One region of the Buttiauxella sp. S19-1 genome, then DNA from elsewhere that is predicted to be linked to it. Evidence: predicted binding sites of a transcription regulator. Region 1 holds the regulator's gene; each other region holds the start of a gene.
What was found. Region 1 encodes sigma-54, which starts transcription at its own class of promoters, with help from an activator protein. Its sites were predicted from a motif close to GTTGGCACANNTTTCGCTNT; they were not measured.
Positions count from the first base shown of each region.

Region 2: a site for sigma-54 is predicted at 10,062-10,081, ahead of MES37_RS01835 (gamma-glutamyltransferase family protein). Genes of this name have one in related genera too.
Region 3: a site for sigma-54 is predicted at 4,489-4,508, ahead of hycA (formate hydrogenlyase regulator HycA). Genes of this name have one in related genera too.

Region 1 is NZ_JAHWLU010000002.1:61,797-72,646, forward strand. It holds gene elbB (isoprenoid biosynthesis glyoxalase ElbB) at 1-51, shown strand, start outside; gene mtgA (monofunctional biosynthetic peptidoglycan transglycosylase) at 48-776, shown strand; gene npr (PTS phosphocarrier protein NPr) at 782-1,054, opposite strand; gene rapZ (RNase adapter RapZ) at 1,051-1,905, opposite strand; gene ptsN (PTS IIA-like nitrogen regulatory protein PtsN) at 1,959-2,450, opposite strand; gene hpf (ribosome hibernation promoting factor) at 2,658-2,945, opposite strand; gene rpoN (RNA polymerase factor sigma-54) at 2,968-4,401, opposite strand; gene lptB (LPS export ABC transporter ATP-binding protein) at 4,575-5,300, opposite strand; gene lptA (lipopolysaccharide ABC transporter substrate-binding protein LptA) at 5,307-5,870, opposite strand; gene lptC (LPS export ABC transporter periplasmic protein LptC) at 5,839-6,414, opposite strand; gene kdsC (3-deoxy-manno-octulosonate-8-phosphatase KdsC) at 6,411-6,977, opposite strand; gene kdsD (arabinose-5-phosphate isomerase KdsD) at 6,994-7,980, opposite strand; gene MES37_RS00990 (calcium/sodium antiporter) at 7,996-8,973, opposite strand; gene mlaF (phospholipid ABC transporter ATP-binding protein MlaF) at 9,204-10,019, shown strand; gene mlaE (lipid asymmetry maintenance ABC transporter permease subunit MlaE) at 10,027-10,809, shown strand; gene mlaD (outer membrane lipid asymmetry maintenance protein MlaD) at 10,814-10,850, shown strand, end outside.
Region 2 is NZ_JAHWLU010000004.1:6,603-17,452, forward strand. It holds gene gloB (hydroxyacylglutathione hydrolase) at 1-715, opposite strand, end outside; gene MES37_RS01785 (class I SAM-dependent methyltransferase) at 752-1,519, shown strand; gene rnhA (ribonuclease HI) at 1,467-2,042, opposite strand; gene dnaQ (DNA polymerase III subunit epsilon) at 1,996-2,727, shown strand; tRNA gene MES37_RS01800 (tRNA-Asp) at 2,861-2,937, shown strand; gene MES37_RS01805 (NCS1 family nucleobase:cation symporter-1) at 2,990-4,477, opposite strand; gene hpxA (allantoin racemase) at 4,703-5,440, shown strand; gene puuE (allantoinase PuuE) at 5,472-6,428, shown strand; gene hpxZ (oxalurate catabolism protein HpxZ) at 6,470-6,853, opposite strand; gene MES37_RS01825 (AtzE family amidohydrolase) at 6,864-8,243, opposite strand; gene hpxX (oxalurate catabolism protein HpxX) at 8,240-8,428, opposite strand; gene MES37_RS01835 (gamma-glutamyltransferase family protein) at 8,439-10,025, opposite strand; gene MES37_RS01840 (MurR/RpiR family transcriptional regulator) at 10,141-10,850, shown strand, end outside.
Region 3 is NZ_JAHWLU010000065.1:1,786-12,635, reverse strand. It holds gene flhA (formate hydrogenlyase transcriptional activator FlhA) at 1-110, opposite strand, end outside; gene hypE (hydrogenase expression/formation protein HypE) at 248-1,258, opposite strand; gene hypD (hydrogenase formation protein HypD) at 1,372-2,493, opposite strand; gene MES37_RS14800 (HypC/HybG/HupF family hydrogenase formation chaperone) at 2,493-2,753, opposite strand; gene hypB (hydrogenase nickel incorporation protein HypB) at 2,744-3,607, opposite strand; gene hypA (hydrogenase maturation nickel metallochaperone HypA) at 3,600-3,959, opposite strand; gene hycA (formate hydrogenlyase regulator HycA) at 4,543-4,998, shown strand; gene MES37_RS14780 (4Fe-4S dicluster domain-containing protein) at 5,080-5,685, shown strand; gene hycC (formate hydrogenlyase subunit 3) at 5,682-7,490, shown strand; gene MES37_RS14770 (respiratory chain complex I subunit 1 family protein) at 7,501-8,427, shown strand; gene MES37_RS14765 (hydrogenase large subunit) at 8,445-10,154, shown strand; gene MES37_RS14760 (formate hydrogenlyase complex iron-sulfur subunit) at 10,290-10,832, shown strand; gene MES37_RS14755 (NADH-quinone oxidoreductase subunit B family protein) at 10,832-10,850, shown strand, end outside.

The sequences.
Region 1 (10,850 bases):
GCAATGGGTATCGAAAAGCTGGTGGCCCGCGTCGTGGATATGACTGCATGAAGAAAGGGCGTATCGCGCTCTTGAGCTTTTTCAAGCGCTGGCTGTTGCGTGGTCTACTGGCACTGGCGGGAATTTGGCTGGTTGGGATAATCCTGTTTAGTTTTATGCCGGTGCCGTTTTCAGCAGTGATGGTCGAGCGGCAGTTTAGTGCCTGGTTCAGCGGTGATTTTAGTTATGTTGCGCACTCGGATTGGGTGAGCATGGACGAGATCTCGCCGTGGATGGGGCTGGCGGTGATTGCGGCAGAAGACCAGAAATTCCCTGATCACTGGGGGTTTGATGTAACGGCAATTGAAAAAGCTATTGCACATAATGAGCGAAATGAAAATCGCGTTCGTGGTGCATCCACACTCTCTCAGCAAACGGCGAAAAACCTATTCCTGTGGGATGGTCGTAGTTATCTGCGCAAAGGCCTGGAAGCGGGATTGACCCTTGGCATGGAAGTAGTCTGGACTAAACGCCGCATCCTGGCGGTTTACCTGAATATCGCGGAGTTTGGTGATGGGGTTTTTGGTGTGGAAGCCGCCTCGCAGCGCTATTTCCATAAACCTGCCAGCCGCCTTACGGCATCAGAAGCAGCACTTCTCGCAGCCGTTCTCCCTAATCCCATTCGCTTTAAAGCGAATGCACCTTCCGCTTATGTACACCAGCGTCAGCAATGGATTTTGCGCCAGATGCGCCAGCTAGGTGGCGAATCGTTTATGGCGCAGCATGAGTTGAAGTGAGCTAATTAGTCTTCGTCAAAACCGGCATTGAATAGCGCGATAACGGCGTTCAATGCCTGTTCTTCTTCGGGGCCAGTGACTTCAATTTCAATGTGACCCCCTTTAGCAGAATCCAGCATCAGCAATGCAATGACGCTATTGGCTTCAGCTTCCGTGCCAGCCTCGTTGCGCAGCATCACTTCGGCGTCAAAGCTTTGTACCAGTTCGAACAGCTTCATCGCTGGGCGTGCGTGCATGCCCAGTTTGTTGGTTATCTCAACGGTCTGTTTTACGGTCATGTTTTACGTTTTTCCAGCGTGCGGTGACGGGATTGCACGTTCTTGCCGCGTGAACGGAAATAATCTGCCAACTGTTCAGCGATATAAACTGAACGGTGTTTACCGCCGGTACAGCCAATCGCCACAGTTAGATAGCTGCGGTTATTGGTTTCCAGCATAGGTAACCATAGCTCAAGATAGCTACGCGTCTGGTAGATAAAATTGTGGACTTCGGTATGACGGTCGAGGAACGCAGCAACAGGTCTGTCCAGACCGGTCATCGGGCGCAGCTTCGGGTCCCAGTGCGGGTTTGGCAGGAAGCGCACATCGAACACGTAATCCGCATCAATCGGAATACCATGTTTAAAGCCAAAGGACTCGAACACCATTGTCAGCTCACGTTCACGTTTACCAAGCAAACGGGTACGCAGCATTTCCGCGAGCTCATGCACCGACATCTCAGAGGTGTCGATGATCAGATCGGCTCTGGATTTCAATGGCTCCAGCAAGTCACTTTCTTCATCTATCGCACTTTCCAGCGAGAGATTTTTACTGGAAAGCGGGTGCAAGCGGCGCGTGTCACTATAACGACGAATCAGCGTGTTGCGATCGGCATCAAGGAATAACAATTGTGGTGAGAATGAGTCAGGCAGATTGGTCATTGCCTGTTCAAAGATCTCCGGATTTTCCGGCATGTTACGCACGTCGATGCTGACTGCCGCAGAAATTTGGCGTTCTGCGAGGGTTTTAGCAAGATCAGGTAATAGCACCACTGGTAGGTTATCTACACAGTAGAATCCCATATCTTCTAGTGCACGCAAGGCTACAGACTTCCCTGAACCAGAGCGGCCGCTGACAATCATCAGCACCATGTTTTCACTCCCCCAACTTTTCTTGCTGCGGCATACCCGTGACCGCAGCCAGATTATTCACTTTCACTACCTTGTTCTGTTTCGGTAATGATCTGATAAAGCTCTTCATCGCTCTGTGCAGAACGCAGGCGGCGGCAAATCGTTTTGTCAGCCAGACGTTTTGCTACCAGAGACAAAGTATGTAAGTGCGTTTTTGTTTGATCCGCAGGAACAAGCAGCGCAAACATCAGGTCAACCGGTTGGTTATCGATGGCGTCAAAAGCGATAGGGGTTTCCAGTTTAATAAACACCCCAACGGCACGAGTCGTATCTTCTTCCAGTTTCCCATGGGGAATGGCGATGCCATTTCCGATACCGGTACTGCCCATGCGTTCGCGCGTCAATACAGCCTCAAATACCACTTGTGGTGGCAGGCCGAGCTGTTTTGCTGCCAGTTCACTGATGATTTCCAGTGCACGCTTTTTACTCTGGCAATGTACGTTGGTACGGGTACATTCCTTGTTCAGGACTTGACTAAGTTGTAGAGCAGAATCGTTGTTCATCATAAGTTCACCTAAGCACCCTGTTATGCTAACGGCCCGCTACTCCACGCAACGAGCCGTCTTTACCCTTCATACTTCAAGTTGCATATGCGTTGGCTTCCTCGCTCACCCCAGTCACTTACCAGAGTAAGCTCATGGGGATTCACTGTGTAGCCGCCTTTCTGCAACTCGAATTATTTTGGGTAACTGCTTAAACAGTTGCCCGGATTATCAGTGTTGTTTTAGTTTATCTTTATGTTTGGTTAACTGGCGAGCCAGTTTATCAATCAGACCGTCAATCGCCGCATACATATCCTGCCCTTCCGCGCTGGCATGAATTTCACCACCATTTACATGAAGCGTTGAATCGGCAATATGCGTGACTTTTTCCACTTTTAACACAATATAGACTTGGTTAATTCTATCGAAGTACTGCTCCAGTTTGGCAAACTTCGTACTCACAAATTCGCGCAGTGCGTCAGTGATTTCGACGTTATGTCCTGTAATGTTGAGCTGCATAGTGTCTTCCTTATCGGTTAAGTCAAACCAACTGTTTACGCTGATTTGACGGTGGTATGGATAAAGACTCTCGGTACTTCGCAACAGTGCGGCGTGCCACCATGATCCCCTGATCCGATAGCATAGTCGTTAACTTGCTATCACTCAGTGGTTTCGCAGGGTTTTCCGCAGCAATTAATTTCTTCACCAATGCACGAATTGCCGTCGAGGAGGCTTCACCTCCACCTTCGGTATTAACGTGGCTTGAGAAGAAATACTTCAATTCAAAAATGCCGCGTGGGCTATGTAAATATTTTTGCGTGGTCACTCGGGAAATGGTCGATTCATGCATTTCTACGACCTGAGCGATATCAGCAAGCACCATCGGTTTCATGTGCTCTTCGCCGTGTTCAAAAAAGCCTTGTTGCTGTTCAACGATACAGCGACTGACGCGCAGCAGCGTGTCGTTCCGGCTTTCCAGGCTCTTAATCAGCCACTTTGCTTCTTGCAGATTACTGCGAATAAATTGCGAGTCGCTGTCATTGCGGGCACTGGTGCCCATTGCAGCGTACTGCTGGTTTATTTTCAGGCGAGGGAGGCTGTCGGCATTGAGTTCTACAGTCCAGTGACCTTGCGTTTTTTTCACCAGAACATCCGGTATGACATATTCCGGTTCACCGGTCTGAATGGATTGCCCTGGGCGTGGGTCAAGAGACTGAATCAGGCACATTGCCTCTTTCAGCACCTCTTCTTTCAGACGGGTGACGCGCATCAGGCTGCGGAAGTCATGGTTAGCGAGCAGATCCAGGTGATCGCTGACAATCAAGCTGGCTTCGGTTAACCATGGCGTTTCGCGAGCGAACTGTGAAAGCTGTATGAGCAGGCAATCGCGTAGATCACGTGCGGCAACACCCACAGGATCGAAGCGTTGAACGCGTTTGAGTACGGCTTCCACTTCGTCGAGGGTGATTTCGTCATCACCCATGCTTTCCAGAATTTCTTCCAGAGAAACTGTGAGATAACCCATTTCGTCAACGGCATCGACAATAGAGGTCGCAATTGCTGTGTCAGTATCTGAAAACGGGGTGAGATCAACCTGCCACATCAGATAATCCTGAAGAGACTGGGTCGTTTCCCCCTGATAAACCGGCAATTCGTCGTCGATATAATCGCTTCCGGTTCCTGATGGAGTGCCTGCGGTGTAGATTTCGTCCCAACTGGTATCCAGCGGTAACTCGTCAGGCATTTCTTTTTGCTCAAGCGCCTCACGGGTATCTAACGCTTCGTTTTCACGTACTTCCTGAGTTTCAACTTCTTCATGCAGATCGGTTTGCTCAAGCAGTGGGTTACTTTCCAGTGCTTGCTGAAGTTCTTGCTGTAGCTCTAACGTCGAAAGTTGCAACAGACGAATTGCCTGCTGTAACTGGGGAGTCATAGCAAGTTGTTGGCTAAGCCGTAATTGCAAACCTTGCTTCATATTCAGAGCGAGCTTCCTCAGGTTATACTCGTCATACTTCGAGCTGCAGGGGTGTTGACTGCACTCCTTCACCCCAGTCACTTACTCAAGTAAGCTCCTGGGATGAACTCCCTTGTCGCCTACCTGCAACTCGAATTATTTTGAGTATAAATATTATAATTTTTACTACCCTATCAGAGTCTGAACTCTTCGCCCAGATACACGCGCTTAACATGCTCGTCTTCCAGGATTTCGGCTGGAGTGCCATGGGCGATTAAATGGCCCTGGCTTACGATGTAGGCACGTTCACAAACAGCCAGCGTTTCGCGTACGTTATGGTCAGTAATCAACACCCCGAGCCCACTGTCGCGCAGATGCTCAATGATTCGCTTGATGTCGATGACGGATATTGGGTCAACACCAGCAAAAGGTTCATCCAGAAGAATAAATTTTGGATTTGCGGCTAATGCTCGGGCAATTTCGACACGACGACGCTCGCCACCAGACAATGACTGCCCGAGGTTATTACGCAAATGTTCGATGTGGAATTCTTCCATCAGCTCATTAGCGCGGTCATCACGCTGCTCAACAGAAAGATCGTCACGGATTTGCAGCACAGCCATTAAGTTATCGAACACACTTAAACGGCGGAAAATAGACGCTTCTTGCGGTAAGTAGCCGATACCTCGACGAGCACGAGCATGAAGTGGCAGAAGGCTGATGTCTTCATCATCAATAATAATGTTGCCGGCGTCACGCGGCACAATGCCAACCACCATGTAAAAGGTGGTGGTTTTCCCGGCACCGTTTGGGCCAAGTAACCCGACAATTTCACCCGACTTAACAGCCAGGCTGACATCTTCAACGACGCGGCGGCCTTTGTAGGCTTTGGCGAGATTTTTTGCAATTAAAGTAGCCATAACGAATTAGTTACTCTTTTTCTGCGCAGGGGCTGGTGCCGGAGCCTGGCCGTCTTTTTTCTGCAGTTGAGAAGGGACCAGAACGGTGGTGACACGTTTACCTTTTTCGCTAAAGGCCTGCATCTTCTGTTCTTTCACCAGATAAGTAATTTTGTCGCCTTTGATATTGCTGTCGACCTGCTCGAGATAAGCATTACCGGTCAGAACTACAAAGTCGTTTTGCAACTCATAGTGCATGGTCGCTGAGTGGCCGCTAACGGGTTTACCGCTATCTTGCATCTGATAGAACGTGGCTGGATTACCATAACCATCAATGACTTCTTTGCCTTCTTCGCCGCCAGGACGAGTCACAACCACTTTGTCGGCGTTAATTTTGATACTGCCTTGTGTCACGATCACATTGCCAGTGAAGGTGACGACGTTGCCCTGCATATCCAGCGACTGTTGGTCAGATTCAATGTGAATCGGCTGATCGGTATCACCGGTCAACGCAAATGCCGAAAAACTAGCGGCTAAAAGCGTACTGGTTAGTACTAAATTACGGCTGAGTTTGTTTATTTTGGATTTCATAGGATGTTCTAACCTTTTCAATCAGCTCGGCATTTTTGCTGCGTAAATTTCCACGCATTTTGAGGCCGGTGGAGTTAAAGCTGGTTCCATACAAGGTTACCTGGTCATCAGAGGCAACATCCTGAGTGACTAAATTAACCTGCGCATTGTCCGTGGTAATTTTGCGTAGCTGAGAATCCGGCGTCAGAGCCGTCAGCACCACATTCCCATACAAATACAGCATCCGATCGTTAGTAAGTTTGGCGCGATCCGCTCGTAAAGACCAGGTTGCCACTTTGTTTTCGTCATACTGCGTCATCACCGGGTTGGTAAACCACGAAATAGCAGTCTCAGAAAAATATTCAACGTGTTCCGAAACCAGCCGATAATTCAGAGCCCCTTCAGGACTGTAGGCGAGCGTCGTGGAATGTTCACTTTGATAGGTTGGCTCGTTGCTGTTTACCGTCGGTGTAGCAACGGGGTCTTTATCGACCAGATTTAAGCCAATCAACACTAATGCCAGCAATGAAAGCAGGATGATAACCCAACGTCTGGTCTTACTCATATAGATAGCCCTTTGGCCTCATCAAGCTTTCCTTGTGCCAGTAACAGAAGATCACAGACTTCGCGGACCGCCCCACGTCCGCCAGCAATACGTGTAACGTAGTCGGCACGAGGAATCAGTAAAGGATGAGCGTCGGAAACCGCCACACTCAAACCCACTTTTGCCATCACTGGCCAGTCGATTAAATCATCACCAACGTAAGCAACATGTTCCGCGGGGATGGCGAGCTTATCTAATAGATCGTGAAAAGCCAAAAGCTTGTCAGATTGCCCTTGATAGAGATGGGTAATCCCGAGTGTTGCGCATCGGTCTTCAAGTAGCTTTGCTTTGCGGCCGGTAATAATCGCGACTTCGATGTCGGAAGTCAGCACGCAGCGAATTCCGTAACCGTCACGCACGTTGAATGCTTTCAGCTCTTCGCCGCTATTACCCATGTAAATCAGGCCATCAGACATGACACCGTCAACATCTAAAATAAGCAGGCGCACGTTTTCTGCCCGCTCCATCACGCGCGTGCTTACCGGGCCATAACAGGTGGCAAGTGACGCTTCATGGTTACTCATTAAGGCTAATCCTTTGTTAAACCACGCCAGCGCGTAGCATGTCATGCATATGTACCACACCGAGAAGTTGGTCGCCATCTGCAACCAATACCGAGGTAATGTGGCGAGATTGCATCAAATTGAGCGCATCCACAGCCAGGAGTGACGGACGGACCCTAATTCCACCGACAGTCATGACATCTGCGATATTCAGAGAGTGGAGGTCAACGCCCATATCAAAGACGCGTCGTAAATCGCCATCGGTGAAGATCCCTTCGATTTTCATCAGGGAGTCACAGATTACGGTCATACCCATATTTTTACGCGTAATTTCCAGTAGAGCATCGCGCAAGGACGCATCTTTACTGACATGAGGGATCTCATCACCGCTGTGCATGATATCGCTGACGCGTAGTAACAGTTTACGACCCAATGCGCCGCCTGGGTGAGAAAGTGCAAAATCTTCTGCAGTAAAGCCGCGAGCTTTAAGCAACGCAACGGCAAGGGCGTCACCCATAACCAGTGTTGCTGTGGTGCTGGAGGTTGGAGCCAGACCAAGAGGGCAGGCTTCTTGCGGGACTTTGACACACAAATGGATATCTGCCGCTTTACCCATAGAACTATCCGGGCGGCTGGTGATGCAAATGAGCGGCACCTGTAAGCGCTTGAGAACGGGAATCAATGCCTGAATTTCGTTTGATTCGCCGGAGTTTGAAATCGCGATAACAATATCCTGGGGGCTCACCATTCCGAGATCGCCGTGGCTTGCTTCACCAGGGTGGACGAAAAATGAAGGTGTGCCGGTGCTGGCAAACGTTGCCGCCATCTTTTTACCGATGTGACCAGACTTACCCATGCCCATTACGACAACTTTACCCTGGCAATAAAACATTTTTTCACAGGCTGCCGAGAAGTCTGTGTTGATGTATTGCTCAAGTTGATCCAGGCCTTCACGTTCGATCTTCAGGACTTCTTTGCCTGCTTGCTGAAAGTCAAAACCCGGTTGTAAATCTATCTGTGACATAATTTCCGTTCCGTTTTACCCAACGACCGGTGATGCAACAAACCACAGCACCACAATCCATACGAAGAAACTACATGTTAACAGAGCGCCTGCTGTCTTGCCGATAGAGCGAGGCTTTCGCCAGCAAAGTACGGCGAAAATGACACTGACGACCAACATCACCCAATAGTCACGTGCAAAGACAAGTGGGTCGATTTCACCTGGTGCGATTAGCGCAGGAATGCCCATTACCAGAACAATATTGAAAATGTTTGAGCCAATAATATTACCAATCGCAATATCATCTTCGCCTTTACGGGCACCCGCGATGGTGGTGGCTAGTTCAGGCAGGCTAGTGCCAACCGAAATAATCGTCAGGCCAATCACTAACTCACTTACGCCAAAATAGTGCGCCAACACACTGGCGTTATCGATAACCATGCGTGTGGCCATCGGCATAATAATTAGGGCAACAGCGAGCCATAAAAATGCGACGGGGCGGTTTCCTTCTCGAGGAAGCTCTGCCAACTGTTCACGGGTCAGTTTGTCGGCACCTTCATTTCCGGCAAGGCGCGTTATTTTAATCGTAAACAGCAGATACGCCACTGATACCGTAATCAAAATAACACCATCAACAACGCTTAGCTGGTTGTCAAAAAGCAGCCAGCCAATAATTGCGCTGACAACTAACATTAGGGGTAACTCGCGCCGTAGAATATCGGAATTCACGGTAAATGGATGCAAAAGAGCCGCTAAGCCAAGAATTAACAAAATATTGGTGATATTTGAGCCTAACGCGGTCCCTACCGCTAAATCCAACTGACCATGCAGGGCTGCAGAACTGGCGACGATGAGCTCTGGTAGTGAAGTGCCAATACTGACCACAGTCAAACCGATTAGCAGTGGTGGAACCCCAAAACTGCGACAAAGTATTGATGCGGCAAACACTAATCGGTCAGCGCCATAGACGACCAAAAGCAAACCAATAATTAACAGAGCTGTAGCTAACAGCATGCAGAATCCTTAATTCAGGTATAATCGCCGGTCTTGTGCTGTGAAAGTACCGGCAGAGCATACAGTTCTGTAGGGCCGGGCATGATTCTTAATTCTGACTTTATGTGGCAGAAAAGTAAAACAAATGCCAGTTTTCGCTAATCAGGACGGGTATTATTCTGCAAGGATATTGGATTGGAACTCAGTTTCCAGTAAATGCTTCGTCCGTGAACTTGATAAAAGGAAAGATGATGAGCCAGACGCAGACTAATCTGGTCGAAATTCGCGGAGTAAGTTTTACTCGCGGCAGTCGGCGCATCTTTGACAATATTTCACTGAACGTACCCCGCGGTAAAATTACCGCCATAATGGGGCCTTCAGGGATTGGGAAGACAACGCTATTGCGGCTGATCGGTGGTCAAATTCAACCCGACAGCGGTGAAATCCTGTTTGACGGTGAAAACGTCCCCGCCATGTCTCGTTCGCGTTTATACAATGTTCGTAAACGCATGAGTATGCTGTTCCAGTCTGGCGCGCTATTTACCGACCTCAATGTCTTTGAAAATGTGGCGTATCCACTACGTGAACATCGCCGCCTGCCGGAAGAGTTGTTGCACAGCACCGTGATGATGAAACTTGAGGCGGTGGGGTTACGTGGTGCCGCTAAACTGATGCCTAACGAACTCTCCGGTGGTATGGCCCGACGTGCAGCTCTAGCTCGAGCCATCGCACTCGAACCCGATCTGATCATGTTTGATGAACCATTTGTTGGTCAGGACCCTATTACTATGGGGGTATTAGTCAAACTGATTTCAGAATTGAATAGCGCCCTTGGCGTCACGTGTATTGTGGTTTCTCACGACGTCCCAGAAGTGCTGAGCATTGCCGATTACGCCTATATTGCTGCGGATCAACATATTGTGGCTGAAGGCACGCCTGCTGCCCTGCGTGAAAATTGCGACCCGCGAGTGCGCCAGTTCCTCGATGGTATTGCCGATGGGCCAGTACCGTTCCGCTATCCGGCAATGGATTATCGGAATGACTTATTATCAGAAACAGGGAGTTAAGTTGCTCATGTTCTTTAATGCACTGGCATCATTCGGACGGCGGGGGTTGAAAACCTGTGCGTCATTTGGCCGGGCTGGGATAATGCTTTTTAATGCGCTGGTGGGGAAACCGGAATTCCGCAAACACACACCATTGCTTATTCGCCAACTGTATAACGTTGGTGTGTTGTCGCTGATTATCATCATTGTTTCTGGTTTGTTTATCGGCATGGTGCTTGGTCTGCAAGGTTACCTGGTGCTGACGACCTACAGCGCGGAATCAAGCCTCGGTATGTTGGTCGCCTTGTCATTACTGCGAGAGCTTGGTCCTGTCGTTGCTGCATTGCTGTTCGCCGGGCGTGCCGGTTCAGCACTAACCGCAGAAATCGGCTTAATGAGGGCAACAGAACAACTTTCCAGTATGGAAATGATGGCGGTTGATCCTCTACGCCGGGTCGTTTCACCGCGTTTTTGGGCTGGCGTGATTTCACTACCCTTGCTGACGCTTATTTTTGCTGCGGTCGGCATTTGGGGTGGGGCGCTGGTGGGTGTGAACTGGAAGGGAATCGATGCGGGCTTCTTCTGGTCTGCAATGCAAAACGCCGTCAGCTGGCGGACTGATTTGGTTAACTGTGTCATCAAGAGTGTGGTGTTTGCGATAACAGTGACCTGGATTGCTTTATTCAATGGCTACGATGCTATTCCTACGTCCGCAGGGATTAGTCGGGCAACAACACGAACCGTTGTGCACGCTTCACTGGCCGTTTTAGGTCTGGATTTTGTGCTCACAGCACTGATGTTTGGGAATTAAGTTCATGCAAACTAAGAAATTTGAAACTGGGGTTGGAGCAT
Region 2 (10,850 bases), on a different contig from region 1:
GCTGTGGTTGTTGCAAGTTTGTTTCTTTAGAAATTTTTTCTTTTAAATCAAGGTCATTTGTTTTTAAAAATAAATTTATATTACGCTCAATTGCCAGGGAACTGGGTAAGGTTGAGTGGTTTTTTGCGCGTAACTCCTTAACTTTTCGACAATAACGGTTTAACTCATCATCGTCAGGCAAGATAGATAAGGAAAATTTCATATTTGAAAGCGTGTACTCATGTGCACAACAAATTAACGTATCAGCAGGGAGTTTGTTAAGCTTTTGAAAAGAATCATACATATTCTCGGCGGTACCTTCAAAAAGTCTGCCACACCCCCCGGAAAACATCGTGTCGCCGCAAAAAAGATAAGGTTTACTATAGAAACAGATATGTCCTAAAGTGTGACCGGGTGTAGCAATAACGCTAAATTCACACTTCAAAATATTGACCTTATCGCCCTCTCTGACTACCCGGTTCGTTCCCTTATCTTGTGTCTCTTCGGGCCCATATACCACAAGGCCTGGGTACTTTTTGAGAAGTTCTTTTACACCACCTACATGATCGTTGTGATGGTGTGTCAGTAAAATGGCTTCTGGCTGCCAGTGATTCTCTTCAATCGCTTTTAGCACCGGTTGAGCCTCACCAGGGTCCACAATGATACATTTACCCTGCTCATCATTCAGAACCCAGATGTAGTTATCCTGGAATGCGGAAATACTGTTAAGATTCATAATTCGACCTCTTTGAATTGCGCTAAGAAGGTAGTGATGAAACCGGCAAGGATACCTGAAAATTTCATTTCACCGCATCATTGGGGAGAACTCCCGTGGGGCGAGTACTACCGTGAGGCACTGGAAACTCAACTCCAGCCCTGGCTTGCTAAAATGTTTGGTTTCCATCTATTGAAGATAGGCAACCTAAGCGCTGAAATTAACACTGAAGCTTGCGCTATTTCACATCAGGTTAATGTCGCACTTCAGGGCGACAGGCTTCAGGTTAATGCCGATCCACTTCATTTACCCTTTGCGGCGAAATCTGTAGATGCTTGTATGTTGGCCCATACATTGCCCTGGTGCCAGGATCCTCACGGATTACTGCGTGAAGCCGATCGAATATTAATTGATGACGGATGGTTAATTCTGAGCAGCTTCAACCCGATGAGTTTGTTAGGTTTGGGCAAAACAGTGCCATTTATGCGCAAGCGCACGCCGTATCATTGCCGAATGTTTACGCCGATGAGGATTTTCGATTGGTTGGCATTGCTGAATTTTGAAGTCATGCACCAGCGAAGTTTCCAGGTTTTACCCTGGAGTAAACAAGGCGGAAAAATGCTGAGTACTCACTTGCCAGCGCTGGGCTGCATGCATGTCATAGTGGCGCGTAAGAGGACCTTGCCACTTACGCTTAACCCAATGAAAAGCCGAAAAGCGAAAACGCAAATCCGCTCGGCAGTTGGCGCTACCAGGCAGTTTCGGAAAACGACTAAAGTTTCGTCACCTCTGGTTGATAACCAACATCCTCAAGAGTTGGATTAGAAGCGGCAACGCGTGCCAGTTCATCGCAGCGTTCGTTTTCAGGGTGGCCGGCATGCCCTTTCACCCATTCCCAACTGATTTTGTGCTCGCTCAAAGCCGCATCAAGACGCTGCCATAGGTCGACATTTTTCACTGGTTTTTTATCGGCAGTTTTCCAGCCGCGCTTTTTCCAGTTATGGATCCATTGGGTAATTCCCTGGCGAACATACTGACTGTCGGTGCTGAGCACAATGTCACAAGGCTCGATTAACGCCTCAAGAGCAACAATAGCGGCCATCATTTCCATGCGATTATTCGTCGTCAAACGATAACCGACACTAAAAATTTTTTCGTGTTGTTTGTACCGTAGAATGGCGCCGTATCCACCTGGCCCTGGGTTACCGAGGCAAGAGCCATCGGTGAAAATTTCTACCTGTTTACGCATCTCTGGTAGACTTCCTGTGATTAAAAAACCAAGTCTGACATAAACGAGCGCCATGAGCACAGCAATTACACGACAGATCGTTCTCGATACTGAAACCACCGGTATGAACCAAATCGGTGCTCACTACGAAGGGCACCGCATTATTGAAATCGGTGCGGTTGAAGTGATCAACCGCCGCCTGACAGGCAATAACTTCCATGTCTACTTAAAGCCAGACCGGCTGGTGGACCCGGAAGCATTTGGTGTCCATGGAATTGCCGATGAGTTTCTGGCGGATAAACCAACCTTTGACCAGGTTGCTGATTCGTTTATGGATTACATCCGCGGTGCAGAACTGGTTATCCATAACGCATCGTTTGATATCGGGTTTATGGACTACGAGTTCAGTAAGCTCAAGCGCGATATCCCAAAAACCAATACTTTCTGCAAAATCACGGACAGCCTTGCACTCGCACGTAAGATGTTCCCTGGCAAGCGTAACAGCCTCGATGCTCTTTGCTCGCGCTACGAAATAGACAACAGTAAACGAACGCTGCACGGCGCATTGCTCGATGCCCAAATCCTGTCTGATGTCTATTTAATGATGACCGGTGGGCAAACCTCTCTGAAGTTTGCTATGGAAGGGGATGTTCAACAGCGTAGTGGAGACAACGGTATTCAGCGTGTTGTCCGCCAGAGTTCGGGCGTACGCATCATTCGGGCCAGCGATGCAGAATTGGAAGCACATGAGTCGAGACTTGATTTGGTAGAAAAGAAGGGTGGAAGTTGTCTGTGGCGCATGTAAAAACAGCATTGATGGATTAAAAATAACCGTTTGGGTGAAAATAGCGGCAAGCGATTAGATTTATAAGAAAAAACATTGACGCTCATGAGTGCAATACGTAATATCTGCCTCGTTCCCGACGGGGAACAAACGCGGAGCGGTAGTTCAGTCGGTTAGAATACCTGCCTGTCACGCAGGGGGTCGCGGGTTCGAGTCCCGTCCGTTCCGCCACAATCAGAAAGCCTGAATCAGAAATGATTCAGGCTTTCGTCGTTTCTGAAGCCTAATCTTTTGAAGCAACAACCTGTCCGTTATATCCCGCCACTTCACTCTCTATTTCCGCACGTGCCAGCCAGCGGTAACAACCTGCACTCAGGAATGCACCGATAAACCAGCTAAAGTTAGCTACTTCATGCAGCGATGGAATAAAGCTGATGGTCAGGCAAACGGCGACTGAGGGCAGTAGTGCCAGAATCGCTTTGGGATTGAAGCCACTTTTGTACCAGTAACGCCCTTTTGATGTGTCATCAAACAGATCCTCGACATAAATTTTGCTGCGTTTAATGATATAGAAATCAGTTAACAAAATGCCGAACAGCGGTCCAATGAACGATCCCAGCACATCGAGCGTGTAGTGAATAAGTTCTGGCGACTGGAACAAATTCCACGGGGTCAGCAGTACTGAGCCTACTGCCGCAATCATGCCACCGGTACGGAAGCTGATTTTCTGTGGTGAGCAGTTAGAGAAATCGAAAGCCGGTGACACGAAATTCGCCACGATATTAATACCAATGGTGGCGGTGATCATGGTCAGCAAACCAATTGCCATTGCGAGGCTGTTACCAACGTGGCTGACGGTTTCGATAGGGTCGGTAATCATTTTGCCGAACAGCGATTGTGTCCCGGAGACAATGATCACGGTAACAATAGAGAACAGTAAGAAGTTAAATGGTAGCCCCCAACGGTTACCACGGCGGATCTCTTTCATACTCTTGCCGTAACGCGAGAAGTCACCGAAGTTCAGCAGTGGGCCGGAGAAGTACGAAACCACCAGAGCGATTGCAGTCAACATCTGCCACGCTTGCTCACCAGAAGTCAGTTGTTTGCTGGCAAGCGTAAATGAAATGCCATCAAAGCCTGTCTGATACAAAATCCAGCCAGCCAAAGCCATCATCACGATGTAAACCGCAGGCCCGGCGATATCAATAAAGCGCTTAATCGCGTTCATACCGTGCCAGAACACCATCGCCTGCAGCACCCACATAATGCCGAAACAAATCCAGCCGAGATGTGAAAGCCCGAGGAAGTGCCCGGTGGTCATGGGTGCCAGTGATGGCCAGAATTTCAGCATAACCAGCATCAGGGCGTTGGCTGCCAGCCAGGTTTGTATGCCGTACCAGGCGAAGGCGATTAACCCACGAATTACCGCCGGAATATTGGCTCCGAACACGCCAAATGCCTGACGGCAAATCACTGCGTAAGGTACACCAGCCATTTGGCTTGGTTTGGCCACCAGGTTCGCACAAAGCTGAACGATGCAAATCCCGACTAACAGGCAAAGCAAAACTTGCCAGCTCGCCAGCCCCAAGGTGAAGAAGCTGGCGGCGACCACGTAGCCGCCCATACTGTGGACATCGGACATCCAGAAAGAAAAAATATTGTACCAGGACCATGTCTGGTTGCGCGTCGGCGCCAAATCTTCATTGCATAAACGTGGGCTATAACCGGCGTTATCGTTCATGGCTGTCGTGTTGTGTTTAATACCTGGCATGATATCTGCTCCCTAATAAAAACAGATGCTGACGGATTGTCTGAAACCTTTGTTGCAGGAACCAGGCCAGGTTTGATTTTTTAGCAGCAAGACGCAAACCGCGGACTACGAAAGCAGAAAATGAAGAGCATCCAGGAATGACGCGCCTTTTCATGGTGCAGATGTTTAATTTTTTGCCCAGAAGTGGTGCTAATCACTGGGCTAACGGAACCAAAAGGAGTGAACGTGAAGAAACATTTGATTCAGGTGGTCAATCCCAACACCAATGTGGCGATGACCCACACTATCGCCGAAGCGGCTCGCAGCGTAGCCGCAAACACCAGCGAGATTATTGCTGTCTGCTCCTCACAGGGTGTGGAATCTATAGAAGGACATTTTGATGAAACGATTGCTGCTATCGGAGTTCTTGAGCAAATCAAACGCGGTAAAGAGCAGGGAGTCAGCGGCCATGTGATTGCCTGTTTTGGTGACCCCGGTTTGCTGGCCGCGCGTGAACTGGCAACTGGGCCGGTAATAGGTATTGCCGAAGCTGCGATGCATACCGCCACAATGGTTGCCACGCGCTTTTCTATTGTCACCACTTTGCCGCGAACGGTGATTATTGCCCGTCATTTACTTCGGCAGTATGGGTTTGAGCATCATTGTGCCGCGCTGCACGCCATCGATTTGCCGGTTCTGGCATTAGAAGATGGCACGGGTCTTGCTCAGATGAAGGTACGCGAGCGTTGTATCCAGGCCATAAAAGAAGATAACAGCGGGGCGATTGTGCTTGGCTGCGGGGGGATGGCAAATCTTGCCCGTGAGCTAACGGCCGAATTGGGTGTTCCTGTTATTGATGGCGTCACCGCTGCGGTGAAAATGGTGGAATCCCTCATCGCACTTGGACTTGGAACCAGCAAACACGGTGATCTCGCGTATCCGAATAAAAAGCCGTTATCAGGCTGTTTTGACATGCTGAGTTGATGTTCTGGCTCGGCTCATAAGGAACCGAACCATGAATGAAGTAGCGAAAAATAAGCGCTATCACTTTACCGAGAACTACCCGCGTGACATGAAAGGTTATGCGGGTAAACCACCTCATGCGCAATGGCCGAATAACGCCCGAGTCGCCGTGCAGTTTGTGCTGAATTTTGAAGAAGGCGGTGAGAACCATGTTCTGCATGGCGATGCCGGATCTGAACAATTCCTCTCCGATATTATCGGTGCCGCCAGCTTCCCCGACCGCCATATGTCGATGGATTCACTGTACGAATATGGTTCCCGCGCGGGTTTCTGGCGTATCCACAATGAGTTTCAAAAACGCGGCCTGACGATGAGTATTTTCGGCGTCGCAATGGCGCTGGCGCGAAATCCTGAAATCGTCGCCGCGATTAAAGCGGCGGATTACGACGTGGTGAGCCACGGCTGGCGCTGGATCCACTATCAAAATCTCGATGAAGCGACTGAACGCCAGCATATGCACCAGGCGATCGAAATCCTGGAGGATTTGTTCGGCAGCAAACCGCAGGGTTGGTATACCGGCCGCGATAGCCCGAACACGCGCAGGCTGGTGGCGGAAAACGGCAGCTTCCTTTACGACAGCGATTATTACGGCGACGACTTGCCATTCTGGAGTGAAGTGACCTGTAGCGACGGTTCCATCAAGCCGCATCTGGTGGTGCCATATACCCTGGATGCCAATGATATGCGCTTTGCCACCGCGCAAGGTTTTAATACCGCCGAGCAGTTTTATACCTATCTGAAAGACAGCTTTGATGTGTTGTACGAGGAAGGGGAAACCGCGCCGAAAATGATGTCTATCGGCATGCACTGCCGTTTACTGGGGCGTCCGGGGCGATTCAGGGCGTTACAACGTTTTCTGGATTATCTGCAGCAGCATGATGATGTGTGGATTTGCCGCCGTCAGGATATTGCCGAGCATTGGGTGAAGACGCATCCGTTTAAAGGCTGATTTGAGTGGCTGCGGGTAACACGAGTTTACCCGCCCACAGCTTAGCTCATGATACTGACGTGTGCGGCGACTATCCGCCAGCCATAGGGGAACTTGACCCAGGTCTGCATCTGGCGGCCAATTTTGTCACTGCCTTCGCGAGTAAATTCAGTGCTGGCCACCGCCATGTCATCACCGTAAGTTGTGATGGTGGTATTTTGCAACAGCCGCTCTAACCCCTGAGTAGAGCGGGTATTCCTGAACGCTCTGATCTCGTCGATTCCATACAGATTTTCACTGGCACCGTAGCGAACGGTGCGGGGATCGGACCAAAATAATTCATCTAATACGGCGACATCGTTGCTAATTAACGCCTGTTCGTAGCGGTAAAACGCAGCGCTTACCTCATTGACGATGGCAGGACGATCAATATTGTCACGCATCATAGTATTTACCTTACCTGGTGGGTTTTCCCATCAGCATACCCTTTATTTCAAGCTGATGGGCGGCTCTCAGGCAGATATCTTCTCGCCAGGGCGCGGCAATGAGTTGCACACCAATTGGGCTGCCATGGGCAGTGGCTAATGGCACCGTCACAACCGGCAGGCCGAGGAAGGAAATGGGTTGTGTCAGCATTCCCATACTGGATTTGACTGGAAGGTCTGCCCCGTTGATCCGCATTGTTTGCTGGCCTATCAGCGTGGCGCAGCAAGGTGTCGCGGGTGCGATGAGCAGATCGTATTGCTTGAAAAGCGGCAGTGTTTTATCACGGAACCATGCCCGAAACCTTTGTGCCTGTGTGTACCAGGCTGATGGCGTCATGGCGCCAGCCAAAAGGCGCTCGCGGGAATTCAGCTCAAACTGTTCAGCGTGCTTGCGCAATGCGGGCAAGTAATGATTTCCCCCTTCGGCAGCCGAGAGCAAAAATGCCGCCGAGCGTGCTAATTCAACTTCCGGCAATGAAATAGACTCGAGCGCCGCAAGAGAGTGAGCGACCTGAGCCACCGCCGCTTTGGCGTCGGCGTCACACCAGTCATCAAAAAAACCGCCCAGAACCGCGCAACGCAAACTTCCAGCCGGTTGCAGTTTTTCACTGGTCAGATCGATGCTGCGTATGGACTGAAAGTGATCGCTTGGATCCGCGCCCTGAAGGGCATCGTACACGCGAGCCAGATCGTCGACGTTACGCGCCAGCGGGCCAATATGATCGAGGCTGGCAACAAAAGGTTGGCTGCCGCTGCGTGAAAGCCGCCCAAATGTCGGTTTTAGCCCGAGCACACCACACAGCGAAGCTGGCACGCGAATCGATCCGTTAGTATCGGTACCCAACGTAAAGTTCACCATGCCAGCCGCGACGGCAGCCGCAGAACCGCCGGATGATCCTCCGGCAATTCGTGCCAGATCATGTGGGTTGCGGGTCGCGCCGTAATAGCTATTTTCGGTGGTGAAACCGTAGGCGTAGGCATCCATATTCAGTGCGCCTGAAAGCATGGCTCCGGCAGTAGTCAGCTGTTTGATGGCAAATGCATCGCTATTTGCCGGGGGTTGCGAGCTAAACAGTTCTGCGCCAGCCAGCGTCGTCACCCCTTTAATATCAAACAGATTTTTTACCGCATAAGGCACACCCGCTAATGGCGGCAGTGTTTCACCACGTGCGCACTGTTGATCAATGGCTTCGGCTTCTTGTAGCAGACGCTGCGCGGTCACTTCAGTAAAAGCATTAATCTCGGGATTAGCCTGTGTGATTTTTTCCAGTGTAAGCCTGGCCAATTCGTGAGCTGAAAACTCGCCGCTGGCTAATCCTTGCTGAATATCGCGAATGGAAAGTTCGCTCATAATTTATAGACTCCGGAGACTTCCTGGCGTTGCGGTAGCGGAAAATCCATTAACGGTTCTGCCAGGGTCTCCATGCGAGCCAGTTGTATTTCAAGTTCTTTACGGCGTGCTTCATCGAGTGGAACGTTGAGAAGTTGTTCCATGACTTTGATGTACGCGGGCCAGTCGATAGAATTTAATGTCATTTTTACCTCCTTAAAATCCTGCCGCGCTGCCGTTGCTGCGCGGGTCGTAAGCCCCTTCAAGCATGCCATTGGTATGGCGCACAATTGCACCCGCATGGCCGACGGCTTCACTAAAATCTGGCAGAGACTCAACCTCATGCCCTAACTGGCGCAGGGTGTCGAAAGTCTCTTGGCTAAATCTGGCTTCTAATTTCAGGCTGTCTGAGGCTTGCCCCCAGGTTCTGCCCAGTAACCAGCGCGGGGCGCTAACGGCTTCCTGTAACGGCATACCCTGAATCACATGGCGGGTAAAAATGGCTGCCTGGGTTTGCGGTTGCCCGTCGCCGCCCATCGAGCCATACACCATCGTCCGTCCATCAGCCAGGCGGGCCGCTGCCGGATTCAGGGTGTGAAACGGCTGTTTACCGGGCGCAAGACTTAACAGACTATCGGGGTTGAGGCTGAAAGCTGCGCCACGGTTTTGCCAAAGCACACCGCTTTTTGGCAGAACCACGCCGCTTCCGAACTCGTGATAAATGCTTTGAATAAACGAAACGGCCAGGCCGCTGCTATCAATCACGCCCATCCAGACTGTGTCGCCAGGGCCTTTTCCGGTTCCCCAGTTTGCGGCTTTACCGTCATCAATTTCTGCGGCCAGCGCCGCAAGTGGCGCGGGATCTAACAGGCTTTGGATTGATGTCGTGATATGACGAGGATCGGTGATGTATTTGTCGCGCAGGGCGAAGGCTTTTTTAGTGGCCTCGACGATACGGTGAACCGTTTGGGTTTCGTTGGCTTGCGCCATCTCTAAATGGTCGGTGATCCCCAGAATCGCCAGTGAAACCAGGCCCTGAGTTGGCGGCGTCATATTATAAATCTCACCCTGCTGGTGGTGCAGATGCAGCGGAATACGGCGTTTTGCACGCTGGGCGGCGAGGTCCTGTAAGTTAATCGGCATCCCTAAATCAGCGAGTTCTTCGGCAAGCAGTGTGGCTAATGGCCCGCGATAAAAGCTATCAAGCCCTTCAACGGTCAGGCGTGTCAGCGTTTCGGCCAGCCGTGGTTGAGTAAACCGGCTGCCCGCGCGTGGGATTTCGCCTCGTTCCAGAAAGGTTTCGGCAAAACCGGTGATGTTAACCAGTTCGTCATATTTACTGTGTGTGGCGAGCGCCTGAGATTGGGTCACCGGAATACCATCTGCCGCATAGCGGATGGCGTCAGCCAATAAACGCGAGAGAGGTAATTGCCCGCCACCGAGTTGCCCGGCAATTTTTAGCGCTTCGTCCCAACCACTTAGCGTGCCAGGTACGGTTAATGCCGCTTTTGGGCCACGATGTGGGATTGCGTTTTCACCGGCGTAAAACTCCAGTGAGGCAAGCGAACCTGCTGCACCGCTGGCATCAATGGCAATCGGTTCGCCTTCTGGCGGCACGATCAACCAAAAGCCATCCCCGCCAATACCATTCATATGCGGATAAACTACGGCGATAGTTGCCGCCGCCGCGACCATCGCTTCGATGGCGTCCCCCCCGTGGCGTAGCACGGATAATGCGGATTCACTGGCCAAATGGTGCGGAGTCACCGCCATGCCGGAAGGTGCCATATTGCTTTGCATCATCGTGTTATCTCTCAGAATGGAAGACGGGGTTATCTTTAAGCAAAAGATGTTCCAGGTTGACGCGGTTGATTTCACTGTGCCAGGCTCGAGTGAAACAAAAGTTACAGAGGTCATAATGAAACAATTAGATGAGCGTTTAAGAGCGACATATGAGCAGCTTTCTCCGCAAGAACAACGTGTTGCCACATTTATTTTCGATCATTTTGACGACCTGATTAGCTACAACAGCGCGGAACTTGCTCGCCTTTCTGGCGTATCAAAAGCCACGGTTAGCCGTTTATTTAAGCGTTTGGGCTATGACCGTTACAAAGATATGCGTGAAGAGTTACGTACCTTGCGCCAGAGCGGAATGCCGCTGACAGAAAACCGTGATGCAGTGCAGGGAAACACCTTATTAGCACGACATTATAAGCAAGAAATGGCCAACCTGACGCAGTGGGTTAGCCTGCTGGATACGCAGCAATTTGCCGATGTCGTGAGTGCGATTAATACCTCAAAACGTATCTTCATCATTGGCTTAAGGAATTCATGGCCAGTGGCGACGCATTTGCGCCAACAGTTATTGCAGACTCGCAACGATGTCTGGTTACTGCCGCAACCGGGCCAGACGCTGGCAGAAGAAGTGGTGGATATCAGTGAGCAGGATTGCGTTATTGCTATCGCGTTTCGCAGAAGGCCGAGAATTATCAAGCCATTGCTGGCAAACCTGCATAAGCGCCAGATACCGTTGCTGGTAATGAGCGAAGCGCAAGGCTCAGGTCTTACGCCATTCTGCCGCTGGCACTTTGCAGCACCGCTTGATAGCGTTTCAGCTTTTGATAGCTA
Region 3 (10,850 bases), on a different contig from region 1:
ATTTGTGTCAGGCAGTGGGCAAGCGCCGGGAGATCAGGTTGCTGCAACAGGGTGCGCGTTATATCAAATAAACCCTGTTGCCCGAGATCGCTCATCGGTGTGTATGGCATTTTGCTTATCCAATTGGTAGTGCGGAGGCGGTGGATGACGCTGGCGCTTATCCACCCTACGAAATCAAACGCCGGCGATTTGTATTATGAAACCGCTCAAGTGTAGCCAGGACGGCACTCGGCGTTCCTGGCTTAGGTCAACAAATCCGTGGTAGCGGCTCTGAATGTGGCAAATCGAGTGTCCGTTTTACGCCATAAAGACCGGCGACTCGCACGCCTTTGCGCTCGACCACCTCACCAATAATAACGGCATCTTGCCCCAATGGATGTGCTTGTAAAGCCGCGAGAACACTTTCTGCGGCGTCCCTCGCAACCGCAATGACCAGTTTGCCTTCATTAGCAAAATTCAACGCATCAAGGCCAAGTAATTCACACACACCACGTACCGCAGGGTTCAGAGGTAACTGGCTTTCGGTGATTTCCATGCCGCATCCGCTTGAGGCAGCAAACTCATGCAGCACAGCATTTACGCCACCGCGCGTCGCATCACGCAGCGCTTTCACACCCGCAATATTCAACAAGGGCGCGATTAACGGAGTCAACACCGCGCAGTCACTCATCAACGCACCTTCTAAACCCAACGATTCCCGCAAGTTAAGGATAGTCGCTCCGTGGTCGCCCAGTGTTCCGCTAACGATTAACACATCGCCTGCGCTAATGTGTTGTGCGCCCCAGCTCAGCCCGGCAGGAATGGCACCGATGCCCGCAGTGTTAATAAACAGCTTGTCTGCCGCACCGCGCTGCACGACTTTGGTGTCACCAGTTACTACTGCGATACCCGCCGCTTTGGCGGTTGCCGCCATACTGGTGACCACGCGTTCCAGGGTTTCAATCGGCAAACCTTCTTCAAGGATAAACCCGCACGATAACCAGCGCGGGGTCGCGCCGCTGACGGCAACGTCATTCGCGGTTCCGCAAATGGCTAACTTGCCGATATCACCGCCGGGGAAAAACAATGGGTCGATAACGTAGCTGTCGGTCGAAAAGGCTAAGCGGTCACCGCTGGCGGTTAACTCAGCGAGCGGTAATCGCGCCTGGTCTTCTTGTTCTGCCAGCCATGGGTTATCAAACGCCTGCATAAACAAGTCGGCGATCAACTTTTGCATTGCCTGGCCGCCACTGCCATGGGCGAGTTCAATAGTTTTCATGATTTTTTACCTGTGTCGGACGGCTATGTCGGATGACGCTAACGCTTATCCGACCTACATTGGACTCGTTTTTGTAGGTTGGATAAGCGTTAGCGTCATCCAACGAAAAGATTTTATGCTTCGCACTCCTGACCGCGATACTGATACCACGCGGCACATGCGCCTTCGGATGACACCATCAACGCGCCAAAGGCATTTTGCGGGTTGCAGGTTTTGCCAAACATTGGGCACTGGTGCGGCTTGCAACGCCCGGTGAGCACATCACCACAACGGGCGAGCGGGTCGTCGTAAACCTGCTGCGGTGCGGGTTTGAAATGGTCTTCGGCATCAAACTGGCGATAACCTTCTGTCAGTTGCACACCAGAATCACTGATAGTGCCAAGCCCGCGCCATTCGGCATCACCGCGCACAGTAAATACTTCGGCAATCGCCTGCTGCGCAAGGTTATTACCCGCATCCGGCACCACACGTTTGTATTGGTTTTCCACTTTGCTGTGCTGATGGATTTTCTGCTCCACCAGCATCACCACGCCTTGCAGCAAGTCGAGCGGTTCAAAACCGGCAACCACCAGCGGGCGATGATGTTGAGTGGCAATAAAGTCATAGGCTTCTGTGCCTATGACCATGCTGACATGGCCTGGTGCCAGGAAAGCATCAATGCCGTTGTCGGGCTGCTCCAGCAGACTGCGCAGTGTAGGAATCAGCGTTATATGCTGGCAGAAAAAGTAAAAATTGTTGATGCTCTGCGTTTTGGCTTGTTGCAGGGTGATAGCCGTGGTCGGCATGGTGGTTTCAAAACCGAGGCCGAAGAACACCACTTTGCGCTCCGGGTTCTGGCTCGCCATCGCCAGGGCGTCCATTGGCGAATACACCACGCGCACATCTGCACCACGAGCTTTGGCCTGCATCAGTGAGCCATTTTTGCCCGGCACGCGCATAGCGTCGCCAAAGGTACAAAAAATCACTTCGGGATGGCTGGCGATTTCGATACATGCGTCAATACGGCCCATCGGTAACACGCAAACCGGGCAACCCGGCCCGTGGATAAACTCAATGTTTTCCGGCAGCAGTTGATCGAGGCCAAACTTAAAGATGGCGTGAGTATGCCCACCGCACACTTCCATAATGCGCAGCGGGCGTTGTGCTGTGTAGGCCAGCTTAGGCGCACGCTCACGCAGTACGTCTATCAACTGCATGACTTTTTCTGGCGCGCGGTATTCATCAACAAAATGCATCATCCGCGTTCTTCCCCAAACAACAGGCCGCCGACATCGGGTTCCACTTCAAACATGTTTTGCAGCGCATCGAGCGTGTCACGAGCTTCGGCTTCATCAATAATCGCCATCGCAAAACCGACATGCACCAGCACCCACTGGCCGATTTGGGCGTCGCCCACCAGCATCAGATTGACATCACGCTTGATGCCGCAGACGTCGACTTTGGCGCTGCCATCCGGCAAGCGTTCGACGATTTGACCCGGAATGCCTATGCACATCGCTGTGTCTCCAGCCAGTTCAGCCATTCGTCCATACCTTCACCACTCGTTGCAGAAACCAGCAGGATTTCAATATTCGGGTTCACCTGGCGAGCGTAGTCGAGGCACTTCTCAACATCGAACTGCAAATATGGCAACAGGTCGATTTTGTTGAGTAGCATTAATGAAGAGGCGGCAAACATATGCGGGTATTTCAGCGGTTTGTCTTCGCCTTCGGTCACCGAAAGCACCGCCACTTTATGGCGTTCGCCCAAATCAAAACTCGCCGGACACACCAGGTTGCCGACGTTTTCGATAAACAGAATGCCGTTGCGCTCAAGCGGCAGGCGTTGCATGGCGTCGCGGATCATCTGCGCATCAAGGTGGCAGCCTTTACCGGTGTTCACCTGAATCGCTGGCGTGCCGGTGGCGCGAATGCGTTCGGCATCGTTTACGGTTTGCTGGTCGCCTTCAATCACCGCGCAAGGTACACGGCCAATCAGGCGTTTCAGACTTTCCGTCAACAGTGTTGTTTTACCGGAGCCGGGGCTGGAAACCAGGTTCAGCACCAGTTGCTGCTGTTTCGCGAACTGTTCGCGGTTATAGATGGCGAGCTGGTTATTTTTATCCAGCACGTTGAGTTCGATTTCCAGCATCCGGCGTTGAGTCATGCCTGGCGCGTGAGTGCCTGCGGCACCATGGCCATAATGCAGGTCGCCTTGTTCATCGGCGGTGGGGGCAAATTTAACTCCAGTGATTGGCGTTAAAGCCCGTGCGGCTGGCGCGAAAGGTGCGCTACGGAATCCAGAATGCGGGTTGCGCTCGTCGCCTTCTATATACAGGTTGCCTTCAGCGCAACCACAAGTACTACACATGATTCGTCTCCTCTACTTCCAGACGCTTAATCTGCACGCCATCATCGGCAACGATGCGTAAATTGCTGCCCTCGCACAACGGACAACGCCGGACTAGCTGGGTTAACAAGGTGATGTGCTGCTGGCAGTCATAGCACCAGCATTCCGCTTCTTGCTGATGGATATGAAGCTGGCAACCTTCAGCGAGGGTGTCGCGGCACACCAGTTCGAAACAGAACTCCAGCGCGCTTTGTTCAACGCAGGAGAAAGCACCCACTTCCAGCCAGACGGCGGTGACACGTGTCGCGCCGTGTTGGCGGGCTTGAGCTTCGATGAGTTCCAGTGCGCGTTGGCAGAGAGTGATTTCGTGCATGTTGCCTCCGGGGTATCTGGGGGGAGGTAATGCAAGGATGATGCCAGGGTTTATATCCATTTCTCTGACAGACCGAATTTATTCCGTTCACTGAAAGTTTACCGATCCCTGAACTTACCGAAACGGTGAACGTCAAAAGCCGAACCGGTTTTGACCTTGAGTCCCGGTATAAATTGCCCCAGCGTTACCCATAAGTCAGGGCTGAGCTGCCGGGAGCAGCGAAAGAGAGCGATCGCCGGGAGCGAGTCGCGAACGACCCTGAACGTTGGGGATAAGCTGGGGTTTACCGCGCAGCGGCAATTTAATCACCGGGCGCCGGGGTTGCCAGGGGGCTGGCGTGAGCCACCTGGCACGTTCACCGTTCGCAGATATATGAAGGACCTGAGATCTCCCGGGTGAACGGAACACCACCTTACTCAGCATAAACAATGCTGACATTCCCCCGTCAAACATGTCGAAATGACATGTCAATCCTGTGGTTACTCACTCGCAATTAATACAAAAATCAATAATTTCAAAAAGATACAATGTTGGCACGAAACGTGCTCTGTAGACGCAACAGCAAAAACAGAGTGATTTAATAATGAACATTTGGGAACTGAGCGAAAAAGCCGAATACATTGCCGACAAGCACCAACGCTTGCTCACGCAGTGGCAACATTACTGCAATAGCTTGATTCAGGGCATCACCCTTTCTAAGGCCAAACTGCATCACGCCGTGGGATGCAACCCTGATGATTCACTGCGCTTCTTCTTATTTGACCATTTCGTCATTCACGTCCGCCTGGCAGAAGGCTTCAACAGCCACACCATCGAGTACTACGTCGAGAAGCGTAACGGCGAAGACAGAGTGTTGATTGCTAAAGCAATCCTTGATGACGAAGGCCGTATCGATAGCACCATCAGCAACCGTAGTCGCGACGATGTGCTCGAGCATTACCTCGAAAAAATCCATCCGGTATACGAAAGCTTGTACAGCGCAGTTCACAGCGACACGCCTGTGTCGATGGGCCAACTGCAACAAAGCTCTCAGGCTTGATAGTCATACGGGGTGTCGAAAACTGTCGAAACGGCAGCCGTCGGCACTATTTCGTCAAAAATGATGAAAATGATGAAAATGATGAATCGCTTTATAATCGCCGACTCCAAACTCTGCATGGGTTGCCATACCTGCGAGGCGGCTTGCTCTGAAACGCACCGCCTGCACGGCCTGCAATCCATGCCACGCCTGAAAGTGATGCGTGACGCGAATGATTCCGCGCCGCAAATGTGCCATCACTGTGAAGATGCGCCTTGTGCTGGCGTCTGTCCGGTAAATGCCATTAAACGCGTTGATGGCGCAGTACAGCTTAATGAAAGCCTGTGCGTCAGTTGCAAACTGTGCGCTATCGCCTGCCCATTCGGTTCTATCGAATTTTCCGGTAGCCGCCCCATTCATATCCCGGCTAATGCCAACAGCCCGAAAGCGCCTCCTGCACCGCCAGCCCCTGCGCGTGTCAGCACGCTTATCGACTGGGTGCCGGGCATCCGCGCTATCGCCGTGAAATGCGACTTGTGCAGTTTCGACGAAGATGGCCCGGCGTGCGTACGCACCTGCCCAACTAAAGCGCTGCGCGTGGTTGATAACAACGACATTGCCAAATCAAGCAAACGCAAACGTGAATTGACCCTGAGCACCACGCTTGGCGATCTCACCCTGTTTACCCAGCCTGAGGTAAAAAAATGAGTGCATTTATCCTGATTCATTGGGCACTAATGGGATTTGTGCTAAGCGCAGTGCTGGCAGGAATCACGGCATTTAATAAACCGCTGAGCGGTTTTATCGCCGGGATTGGCGGAGCTATCAGTTCGGTGCTGGTGCTGATTGCCGGTTTCGATGCCTTAACCGGCTTTAGCGGTATGGCACAAGTCTGGCAACTGCATTTACAGCTCAACGCCTTTAACGGCATCTGGCTGGTGACGTTGGGTCTGCCAGGTCTGTTTATCTCGCTGTTTAATATCGACTGGCATCGCCATCAGGCAGTCAAAGCCAATGGCTTGCTGGTGAACCTGGTGATGGCGGCGGCGGTTGCGGCACTGGTGGCTGATAACCTCGGCATGTTAGTGGTGCTGGCAGAAATCGTCGCACTCAGCGGCTACTTCCTGACGGGCTGCCAGAAATCCGGGCAGCTGTGGTTTGCGCTGGGCCGCCTCGGCACCGTGCTACTGGCCATCGCTTGTTGGATGCTGTGGAAACAGTACGGCACGCTGAGCTACGCCGAACTGCATTTGTTGACCAATGGCGCGCCAATCAGCTCCGTCGTCTGGTTGCTGGGTCTGGTTGGTTTTGGCCTACTGGCAGGCATTATCCCGCTGCACGGCTGGGTGCCTCAGGCACACGCCAATGCGTCTGCTCCTGCTGCGGCGCTGTTTTCTGCAGTGGTGCTGAAAATTGGTTTGTTCGGCATTATGAGTTTCTCACTGATCAGCAACGTGATTCCGCTGTGGTGGGGCATTCTGGTGGTGATTCTGGGGATGATTACAGCGTTTATCGGCGGCCTGTACGCGCTGATGGAACACAATATCAACCGCCTGCTGGCTTACCACTCGCTGGAAAACATCGGCATTATTCTGCTCGGCCTCGGCGTTGGCCTGATGGGTCTGGCGCTGAACGAATCCACGCTGGTTGCGCTGGGCATGATTGGTGGCTTGTATCACCTGTTCAACCATAGCGTATTCAAAACTACCTTGTTCCTCGGCGCAGGCGCAGTCTGGTTCCGTACCGGTCATCGCGATATCGAAAAGCTGGGTGGGATTGGCAAGCGTATGCCGCTGATTTCTATCGCCATGCTGATCGGCCTGATGGCGATGGCTGCTCTGCCTCCGCTTAACGGCTTTGCGGGCGAATGGGTGATTTACCAGTCGTTCTTCCACCTCGGCACCTTGCCGCTGTTTATCGCTCGCTTCTTAGGCCCGTTGCTGGCTGTAGGCCTGGCGATTACTGGCGCGCTGGCAGTGATGTGTATGGCGAAAGTTTATGGCGTTACCTTCCTGGGCGCACCGCGCACACCCGAAGCTGAAAACGCCACATCTGCACCGTTCTTGATGAACCTGAGTGTGGCTGCACTTGCCGCCTGTTGTGTGATTGCCGGTGTTGCTGCGCCATGGCTGATTCCGCTGTTGCAGAACGCTATTCCGCTACCGCTGCAAACCGCAAATACCACCGTTTCACAACCGATGATCACCCTGTTGCTGATTGCCAGCCCGCTGCTGCCATTGATTTTGATGGTGATTTTCCGTGGCGACCGCCTGCCAAACCGCTCACGCGGCACGGCCTGGGTCTGCGGTTACGACCACGAACAAGCGATGGTGATTACCGCGGGAGGTTTTGCTCAGCCAGTGAAAGCGGCATTCGCGCCACTGCTGAAACTTCGCAAAACCCTGAACCCGGTGAAATGGGTGCCTGGCTGGCAGTGCGATTGCTTAGCCGGTACGTTCCGTCGCCTGGCGATGATTGAGCTGGCGGTGTTGCTGGTTGCGGTTTGCGCTTAAGGAGCCTGAGATGAAGTTCATTTTATTACCCATGATTCAGGCGCTGGTGTTGTTTGCTATCGCGCCGCTGTTGTCTGGTATTACCCGCGTAACCCGCGCCCGCATGCACAACCGCCGCGGACCTGGCGTGATGCAGGAATATCGTGACCTGTTCAAATTGTTCAGCCGCCAGAGCGTAGCACCAGCCGCGTCCGGTTGGGTGTTCCGCCTGATGCCGTTTGTGATGGTTGGCGTCATGCTAACGATTGCCACCGCGCTGCCGGTCGTCACCCTCTATTCACCGCTGCCGTCGTTGGGCGATTTGATCACCCTTATCTACCTGTTCGCCATCGCCCGTTTCTTCTTCGCGATTGCAGGTCTGGATACCGGTAGCCCGTTTACCGGTATCGGTGCCAGCCGTGAAGCGATGCTCGGCGTATTGGTTGAGCCAATCCTGATTCTGGGATTGTGGGTTGCCGCGCAAGTCGCTGGCAGCACCCACATCAGCAATATCGCTTCCACCATTTACCACTGGCCAACTGCGCAGAGTTTAACGCTGATTCTGGCATTCGCCGCTTGTGCCTTCGCCACGTTTATCGAAATGGGCAAACTGCCATTTGACCTCGCAGAAGCCGAGCAAGAGTTGCAGGAAGGCCCATTGACCGAATACAGCGGGGCGGGTTTTGCGGTGCTGAAATGGGGTATTTCCCTCAAGCAATTGGTTGTGCTGCAAATGTTCGTTGGCGTGTTCCTGCCGTGGGGCCAGATGAGCGAATTTAGCTGGGGCGGCCTTGTCATCGCGCTGGTTCTGGCGGCAGTTAAGCTGGTGCTTGGCGTGCTGATTATCGCGCTGTTCGAAAACAGCATGGCGCGTTTACGCATGCTGGAAACTTCGCGCATTACCTGGGCCGGTTTTGGCTTTGCCTTTTTAGCCTTCGTCTCCTTGCTGGCGGCGTGATTTAAGAGAATTTATCTATGTCTGAAGAAAAGATTGGCCAACACTATCTCGCCGCTTTGCATAAGCAATTTCCTCATGCGGTGATCGACGAAGCGTGGCAGACCAAAGACCAAATCACCGTCAACGTGAAGCTCAACATGCTGCCAGAAGTGGTGGAATGGCTTTACTACCAACAGGGCGGCTGGTTATCCGTATTGTTCGGTAACGATGAGCGCCAGTTGTGCGGCAACTATGCGGTTTATTACGTGCTTTCAATGGAAACTGGCGTGAAATGCTGGATTACCGTGCGTGTAGAAGTCGATGCCGACAAGCCTGAATTCCCGTCCGTCACGCCGCGTGTGCCAGCGGCGGTGTGGGGCGAGCGTGAAGTGCGTGATATGTACGGCCTGCAACCTGTTGGCCTGCCAGATGAGCGCCGTTTAGTGCTGCCCGATGATTGGCCAGACGATTTGTATCCGCTGCGCAAAGACAGCATGGATTACCGTCAGCGCCCTGCCCCAACCAGCGATCAGGAAACCTATCAGTTCATCAATGAGCTGGGCAGCAAGAAAAACAACGTGGTGCCAATTGGCCCTCTGCACGTTACCAGCGATGAACCGGGCCACTTCCGCCTGTTCGTTGATGGCGAAAACATCATTGATGCCGATTACCGCCTGTTCTATGTTCACCGTGGCATGGAAAAACTGGCTGAAACCCGCATGGGCTACAACGAAGTCACCTTCTTGTCTGACCGCGTTTGTGGCATCTGTGGCTTCGCCCACAGCACCGCGTACACCACGTCTGTCGAGAATGCGATGGGTATCGTGGTGCCAGAACGCGCCCAGATGATCCGCGCGATTTTGCTGGAAGTTGAACGCCTGCACAGCCACCTGCTGAACCTCGGCCTGGCTTGCCACTTTGTCGGCTTCGACTCCGGCTTTATGCAGTTCTTCCGCGTACGTGAGATGTCGATGAAAATGGCAGAAATCCTCACCGGCGCACGTAAGACTTACGGCCTGAACCTGATCGGCGGAATTCGTCGCGATCTGTTGAAAGACGACATGATCCAGACACGCCAGCTCGCACAGCAAATGCGCCGCGAAGTGAAAGACCTGGTCGATATTCTGATGAGCACGCCAAACATCGAACAGCGTACCGTTGGTATTGGCCGTCTTGACCCGCAAATCGCTCGTGATTTCAGTAACGTCGGTCCAATGGTTCGCGCCAGCGGTCATGCCCGTGACACTCGCGCCGATCACCCGTTTGTCGGTTACGGTTTGCTGCCAATGGAAGTCCACAGCGAAACCGGCTGCGACGTGCTGTCGCGCCTGAAAGTGCGCATCAACGAAGTGTATACCGCGTTGAACATGATTGATTTCGGCCTTGATAACTTGCCTGGCGGCCCGCTGGCGGTAGACGGTTTCACCTATATTCCAAACCGTTTTGCACTGGGCTTCTCTGAAGCGCCGCGTGGCGATGACATTCACTGGTCGATGACCGGCGATAACCAGAAGTTGTACCGCTGGCGCTGTCGTGCGGCGACTTACGCCAACTGGCCGACGCTGCGCTACATGCTGCGCGGCAACACTGTTTCTGATGCGCCGCTTATCATCGGTAGCCTTGACCCTTGCTACTCCTGTACCGACCGCATGACGGTGGTTGATGTGCGTAAGCGCAAGACCAAAGTGGTGCCGTACAAAGAGCTTGAGCGCTACAGCATTGAACGCACCAATTCGCCGCTGAAATGATTGAGATGCCTTTGGCTAATACCACCCTCACCCTAACCCTCTCCCTGAGGGAGAGGGAACCTTCTTTTCCCCCTCTCCAGGGGGAGAGGGCCGGGGTGAGGGCAAATACAGCCAAAGCAAAACACCGGAGTCACCATGTTTAACTTCATCAAAAAAGCCATTAAAGGCGGCGTGGCCACTGAGTCGTACCCGCTACAGCCGATCGCCGTGGACCCAAACTTCCGGGGCAAACCGGAACATAATCCGCAGCAATGCATTGGCTGTGCGGCATGCGTTAACGCATGCCCATCCAACGCATTAACGGTGGAAACCGATCTGGTGGCCGGCCAACTGGCGTGGACTTTCAACCTTGGGCGCTGCATTTTCTGCGCACGCTGTGAAGAAGTCTGCCCAACTGCTGCCATCAAGCTTTCTCAGGAATATGAACTGGCAGTCTGGAACAAAGCAGATTTCTTGCAACAGGCGCGTTTTGACCTGTGCAACTGCCGCCAGTGCAGCAAGCCTTTCGCGGTGCAAAAAGAGATTGATTACGCCATTGCCCTGCTTGAGCACAACGGCGACAAACTTGCCGAAGCGCATCGCGCTGCGTTTGAAACCTGCCCGGAATGTAAACGCCAGCAAAGCCTGGTCTCTTCCGACCAAATCGACCTTAGCCGCCAAATTAGAGAGGCCAGCTAATGAGTATGTTACTCGGCC